Linked DNA regions of Amycolatopsis mediterranei. The protein of the gene in region 1 interacts with the protein of each later gene in a pairwise test. Links are inferred from orthologs where the notes say so. Each region holds a gene or a part of one and is shown on either strand. Other genes may lie near its edges.

Evidence for each region. The genes of interacting proteins can lie anywhere in the genome.
Region 2: the proteins of leuS (region 1) and ligA interact in binary tests that used the Escherichia coli proteins (3 or more experiments, as listed by UniProt). The link is inferred for Amycolatopsis mediterranei from one-to-one orthologs.

The regions. Positions count from the first base shown.
Region 1 is NZ_CP100416.1:10,533,585-10,537,009, forward strand. What follows is about bases 44-3,398. They hold leuS (leucine--tRNA ligase), read right to left. Parts: upstream 3,085-3,398; coding sequence 244-3,084; downstream 44-243. Other genes in these bases: ISP_RS47780 (SDR family oxidoreductase), read right to left, coding at 44-153; ISP_RS47790 (esterase-like activity of phytase family protein), read right to left, coding at 3,278-3,398. Outside these bases: more of ISP_RS47780, read right to left, coding at 1-43; more of ISP_RS47790, read right to left, coding at 3,399-3,425.
Region 2 is NZ_CP100416.1:1,874,956-1,877,952, reverse strand. What follows is about bases 7-2,933. They hold ligA (NAD-dependent DNA ligase LigA), read right to left. Parts: upstream 2,597-2,933; coding sequence 416-2,596; downstream 7-415. Other genes in these bases: ISP_RS08970 (hypothetical protein), read right to left, coding at 2,608-2,933; ISP_RS08980 (GNAT family N-acetyltransferase), read right to left, coding at 7-423. Outside these bases: more of ISP_RS08980, read right to left, coding at 1-6; more of ISP_RS08970, read right to left, coding at 2,934-2,997. UniProt on the Escherichia coli protein: DNA ligase that catalyzes the formation of phosphodiester linkages between 5'-phosphoryl and 3'-hydroxyl groups in double-stranded DNA using NAD as a coenzyme and as the energy source for the reaction.

The DNA.
Region 1 (3,425 bases):
CTTGATCTGTTCGACCACCTCGGCCGCCCGCGCGGCGTTGTTCACATACGTCAGCGCAACGTCGGCGCCGTCCTCGGCGAGCCGCAGTGCGGTGGCCGCGCCGATGCCACGGCTGCCGCCCGTCACCAGGGCCACCTTGCCGTCGAGGGTCATTCCCGGTTCTCCTTCGATCGAGCCGTTTTCGTTGACGGCTCAATCAAATCGAGAACACCGAAGAAGCACCGGCGGCTTTCCGACAGAGCGCTACAGGACGATGTTGACCAGCCGCCCCGGCACCACGATCACCTTGCGGGGCGAGCCGTCGCCGACCATTGCCGCGACCTTCTCGTCCGCCAGGGCGGCGGCCTGGACCTCGTCCGTCGACGCGGAAGCCGCGACCGTCACCCGGGAGCGGACCTTGCCGTTGACCTGGATCGGGTACTCGACCGAGTCCTCGACCAGGTACTTCTCGTCCACCACCGGGAACGGGCCCTGCACCAGCGAGTCCACGTGGCCCAGCCGGTGCCACAGCTCTTCGGCCAGGTGCGGGGCCAGCGGCGCCAGCATCAGCACCAGCGGCTCGGCCAGCTCGCGCGGCGTCGACGTGGCCCCGCCGTACACCTTGGTGACGTGGTTGTTCAACTCGATCAGCTTCGCGCCGGCCGTGTTGAACCGCATCTCCGCGTAGTCCTCGCGAACGCCCGCGATGGTCTTGTGCAGCACCTTGCGATCCGCCTCGGAAGCGTCCTCAGTGGACACCCGCAGCTCGCCGGTCGACTCGTCGACGACCAGGCGCCACAGCCGCTGCAGGAACCGGTGCGCCCCGACGACGTCCTTGGTCGCCCAGGGGCGCGACATCGCCAGCGGGCCCATCGCCATCTCGTAGAAGCGGAACGTGTCGGCGCCGTAGTTCTCGGCCATCTCGTCCGGCGTGACGACGTTCTTCAGGCTCTTGCCCATCTTGCCGTACTCCTGGGTGACCTCTTCGCCGTTGAAGAAGTGCTTCCCGTCGCGCTCCTCGACCTGCTCGGCCGGGACGTAGACGCCGCGCGCGTCGGTGTACGCGTACGCCTCGATGTAGCCCTGGTTGAACAGCTTCCGGTACGGCTCCTTGGACGTCACGTGGCCCAGGTCGAACAGCACCTTGTGCCAGAACCGCGAATACAGCAGGTGCAGCACCGCGTGCTCGACGCCGCCGACGTACAGGTCCACGCCGCCGGTGTCGTCCGCGCCGTACTCGCCGGGGCGCGGGCCCATCCAGTACTGCTCGTTTTCCGGCGCGCAGAACGTTTCCGAGTTCGTCGGGTCCACGTAGCGCAGCTGGTACCAGCACGAACCCGCCCAGTTCGGCATCGTGTTGATGTCGCGGCGGTAGGTCTTCGGGCCATCGCCCAGGTCCAGCTCGACCTCGACCCAGTCCGTCGCGCGGGCCAGCGGGGACGACGGCATCGAGTCGCGGTCCTCGGGGTCGAACGTCACCGGCGAGTAGTCGGCGACCTCGGGCAGCTCGATCGGCAGCATCGACTCGGGGACGGCGTGGACTTCGCCGTCTTCGTCGTAGACCACCGGGAACGGCTCGCCCCAGTAGCGCTGGCGCGAGAACAGCCAGTCGCGCAGCTTGTACTGGACGGTCCCGGTGCCGGCACCCTTTTCGGCCAGCCAGTCGATGATCGTCTTCTTGGCTTCGGCGACGTCCATGCCGTCCAGGAAGCTCGAGTTGATCGCCGGGCCGTCACCCGTGTACGCCTTGCCGTCGAACCCTTCGGACGGCTGCACGGTCCGGATGATCTCCAGCCCGAACTTCTCGGCGAACTCCCAGTCGCGGACGTCCTGGCCCGGGACGGCCATGATCGCGCCGGTGCCGTAGCCCATCAGCACGTAGTCGGCGACGAAGATCGGGATCTGCTTGTCGTTGACCGGGTTCGTCGCGTACGCGCCGGTGAAGACGCCGGTCTTCTCCTTGTTCTCCTGCCGGTCCAGCTCGGACTTCCGCGACGCGGCGACGCGGTACTCCTTGATCGCCTCGGCGGGCGTCGCGGCCCCACCGGTCCAGCGCTCGTCGACGCCGTCGGGCCAAGCGGCCGTCGTCAGCTTGTCGACCAGCGGGTGCTCCGGCGCCAGCACCATGTACGTGGCGCCGAACAGCGTGTCCGGCCGGGTCGTGAAGACCTCGATCGCGTCGTCACCGGTCTTGAACGTGACGCGGGCGCCGTGCGAGCGGCCGATCCAGTTCCGCTGCATGGACTTGACCTTTTCCGGCCAGTCCAGCAGGTCCAGGTCGTCGACCAGGCGATCGGCGTACGCGGTGATCCGCATCATCCACTGCCGCAGGTTGCGGCGGAAGACGGGGAAGTTGCCGCGCTCGCTGCGGCCGTCGGCGGTGACCTCTTCGTTCGACAGCACGGTGCCCAGGCCCGGACACCAGTTGACCGGCGCTTCGGAGATGTACACCAGCCGGTGGTCGTCGATCACCTGCTTCCGTTCGACGGCGGACAGCGCCGCCCAGTCACGGCCGTCCGGCGTGGGACGCGAGCCGTCGGCGAACGCGGCCTCCAGCTCGGCGATCGGCCGCGCCTTGCCCGCCTCCGTGTCGTACCAGGAGTTGAAGATCTGCAGGAAGATCCACTGCGTCCAGCGGTAGTACTCTGGGTCGATCGTGGAGATGCGACGGCGTTCGTCGTGGCCCAGGCCCAGGCGCCGGATCTGGCGCAGGTAGGTCCGGATGTTCTCCTCGGTCGTCTTGCGCGGGTGCTGCCCGGTCTGGACCGCGTACTGCTCGGCCGGCAGGCCGAACGCGTCGAAGCCCATCGTGTGCAGCACGTTGCGCCCGATCATCCGGTGGTACCGGGCGAAGACGTCGGTGCTGATGAAGCCCAGCGGGTGCCCGACGTGCAGGCCGGAGCCCGACGGGTACGGGAACATGTCCTGGACGAACAGCTTGTCGCTGGGTACCGGCTGCCCCTCGACGGCGAGCGGCCCGACGGGGTTGGGCGCGTGGAAGGTGCCCTGGTCGGCCCAGTGGTCCTGCCAGCGCTGCTCGATCTGACCCGCCAGCGCGGCCGTGTAGCGGTGCGCCGGGACGTCAGTCCCTGTCGCCTCAGTCATGACGTCTTCCTTCGTTTCAAGCTCGAGGCACTTTTCCCCGCCGAGAGCTCATCGATACAGCCGCTCCAGAAACAACTCGACCCCTCAGCCACCAGGGCATGAGGGGTCGCCGCGCCGGCCAGGCCGGGCCTGGTCAGCGCGGCAGGCTAAGGAGCCGCCGAGCCGTGTTCATGTGCACATCGTAACTTGCTGGTCAAAGCCGTTCGGAGGGGACCGCCAGTGCGGCGAACTGGGTGACCTGCGTCGCCGAGAAGTTGTCGTCGCTGACGATGATCAAGCTGCGCTCGCCGTTCGGCAGCTTCGGACCCCAGGTCATGCCCTCCAGGTTGTCCACAGTGGAC
Region 2 (2,997 bases), 8.7 Mb from region 1 along the record:
GAACCCGAGGCGTTCGTAGAGCCGATGCGCGCTGTGCATCCGGTCGAGGCTGCTCAGCACCACTCTGCGGAGACCCAGCGCGCGTGCGCGGTCGAACACAGCCTTGATCAAGGCTTCGCCGACACCGCGGCCCCGCGCCGATGGCGCCACCGCCAGCATCCGGAACTCCAGCTCACCCGGACGCGAGATCTCGGCGTATTCGGACCCCGGGCGCACGACGGTCACGGTGCCGACCACCTCCCCCGCCCCGTCCACGGCGACGAGGACCTCGGCCTTCTCGACCCGCCGCGCGACATCACGCAGCATCGCGTCGTAGCCGACGTCGTAGGCCAAGTGGCCGTCGGCCTCGTACGCCCGCACCGTGACCTCGCCAGCCGCGGCGTACTCCTCGGGCCGCGGCGGCCTGATCTCGACGTCACCCATCCGTTCCCCCGGTCTCTTGCTCGGCGGTCTCCTCGCCGGCCGGCAGCGCCACCTCCCGCGCCGCGTCGGGGCCCTGCTCCAGCAGGACGCGGAAGCCGGCTTCGTCGAGCACCGGCACCTTGAGCTGAACGGCCTTGTCGTATTTCGAACCAGGCGAGTCCCCGACGACGACGAAGGCGGTCTTCTTCGAGACCGACCCGGCAGCCTTGCCACCGCGGGCCATGACGACTTCCTTGGCCTCGTCGCGCGAGAAGCCGTCGAGCGAACCCGTGACCACGATCGACAGCCCCTCGAGGTGGCGAGGGATCGACTCGTCGCGCGCCTCCTCCATCCGCACGCCGGCGCGTCGCCACTTTTCGACGATCTCCCGGTGCCAGGCGACGTCGAACCACTCCTGCGTCGCGTGGGCGATGGTCGGGCCGACGCCGTCGACTGCCGAAAGTTCCTCCTCGGTGGCCTGCTCGATTCGTTCGATCGAGCCGAACTCACGGGCCAGCGCCTGCGCCGCTGTCGGCCCGACGTGCCGGATCGACAAAGCGACCAGCACCTTCCACAACGGCCGGTCCTTGGCCGCGTCGAGGTTGGAGAGCAGCTTCCGCGCGTTCGCCGACAGCTCCCCTGCCTTGGTCCGGAACAGCTCGACCTCGGCGAGGCTGTCCTCGTTCAGGTCGAAGACGTCGCCCTCATCGGCGACCACCCGCGCGTCGAGCAGCGCGACCGCAGCCTCGTACCCGAGGACCTCGATGTCGAAGGCGCCGCGTCCGGCCAGGTGGAACAGGCGCTCCCGCAGCTGCGCGGGGCAGAACCGGGTGTTCGGGCACCGGATGTCCTTGTCGCCTTCCTTCTGGTAGGCGAGCTCCGTGCCGCATTCCGGGCAGTGGGTGGGCATGACGAACTCGCGCTCGTCGCCCGTGCGCGCGTCCACGACCGGACCGAGGACCTCGGGAATGACGTCGCCGGCCTTGCGGATGACGATCCGGTCGCCGATCAGCACGCCCTTGCGCTTGACCTCCTCCTGGTTGTGGAGGGTGGCGCGCGAGACGGTCGACCCCGCGACCGTGACCGGCTCGGTGACCGCGAACGGGGTCACGCGCCCGGTTCGCCCGACGCCGACCTGGATGTCCAGCAGCGTCGTGATCGCCTCTTCCGGCGGGTACTTGTACGCGATCGCCCACCGCGGGGCGCGCGACGTCGTGCCCAGCCGCCGCTGCAACGCCACCTGGTCGACCTTGATGACCACGCCGTCGATCTCGTGCTCGGCGTCGTGCCGGTGCTCGCCCCAGTAGGCGATGTGCGCGGTCAGCTCGTCAGCCGAAGTCAGGACCTTGCTGTGTGGCGACACCGGCAGCCCCCACGCGGCCAGCGCGTCGTAGGCCTCCGATTGGCGCTGAGGCTCGAAGCCGGCGCGTTTACCGAGTCCGTGGCAGATGAGCCGCAGCCGGCGCTCGCGAGTGATCTTGGGATCCTTCTGCCGCAGCGAGCCGGCCGCGGTGTTGCGCGGGTTCGCATACGGCGGTTTGCCGGCTTCGACCATCTTCGCGTTCAGCTCGAGGAAGTCCTCGACGCGGAAGAAGACCTCGCCGCGCACCTCGACCAGGGCGGGCACCGGGAACTGATCGGTGCCGGTCAGCGTCTGCGGCACCTGGTCGAGCGTGCGGACGTTGAGCGTGACGTCCTCACCGGTCCGGCCGTCGCCTCGCGTGAGGGCCCGGGTCAGGTGGCCGTTTTCGTACAGGAGGTTGATCGCCAGGCCGTCGATCTTCAGCTCGGCGAGGAATTCTGTGCGCCCCACCTCCTTCTCGACGCGTTCGACCCAGGCCAGGAACTCGTCCTCGGCGAACACGTTGTCCAGGCTGAGCATGCGCTCGAGGTGGTCGTGCGCGGTGAACTCGGTCGAGAACGTGCCGCCGACCCGCTGAGTCGGCGATTCGGGTGTCACCAGCGCCGGGTGCGCATCCTCGAGCCGCTGCAGTTCGCCCAGCAGCTCGTCGAACTGCCCGTCGGAGATGATCGGCGAGTCCAGGACGTAGTAGCGGAACTGGTGGTCACGCAGTTCCTCGGCCAGGGCGCTGTGCCGCTCTCGAACGTCGGCCGGGACATCGGTGATGTCCTCCACGGCCACCTCGGCGTCGACCGCCGCAACCTGGTCCTGGGGAAGCTCGGTGCTGCTCACGGGTGGTAACCCTAGCCGGGGGGACCGACATTTTCGTCCGGTCCGCCGGCCAGTCCGCGGACCAGTTCACGGAGCTCCAGAAGGGTGATGGCACCGGCCGGCTCGGCCTCCGCGGTCTCGACGCGCCGTAACCGTTCGGCGGCGAGCCGTTCACCCAATGTCGCGTCGAGCGGCAGGAAGGTCATGGTCCGCCGGGCGTCATCGTCGAGATCGCCGAAGCGCGGGTGGAAGACCGCGACGTCGACCACGCGCTCGTCGTCGTCCACCTGGGCGGCGACCCGGACATCGGCCAGTGCGATCCGGTGCTCGCCGAGGTTCACCGTGACCTCGGTCGGATCGGGCACCGGCGGCACCGAATCGTGGTACTCCCAGATCGCGTCGTCCGGCGGCGCGGCCGCGCG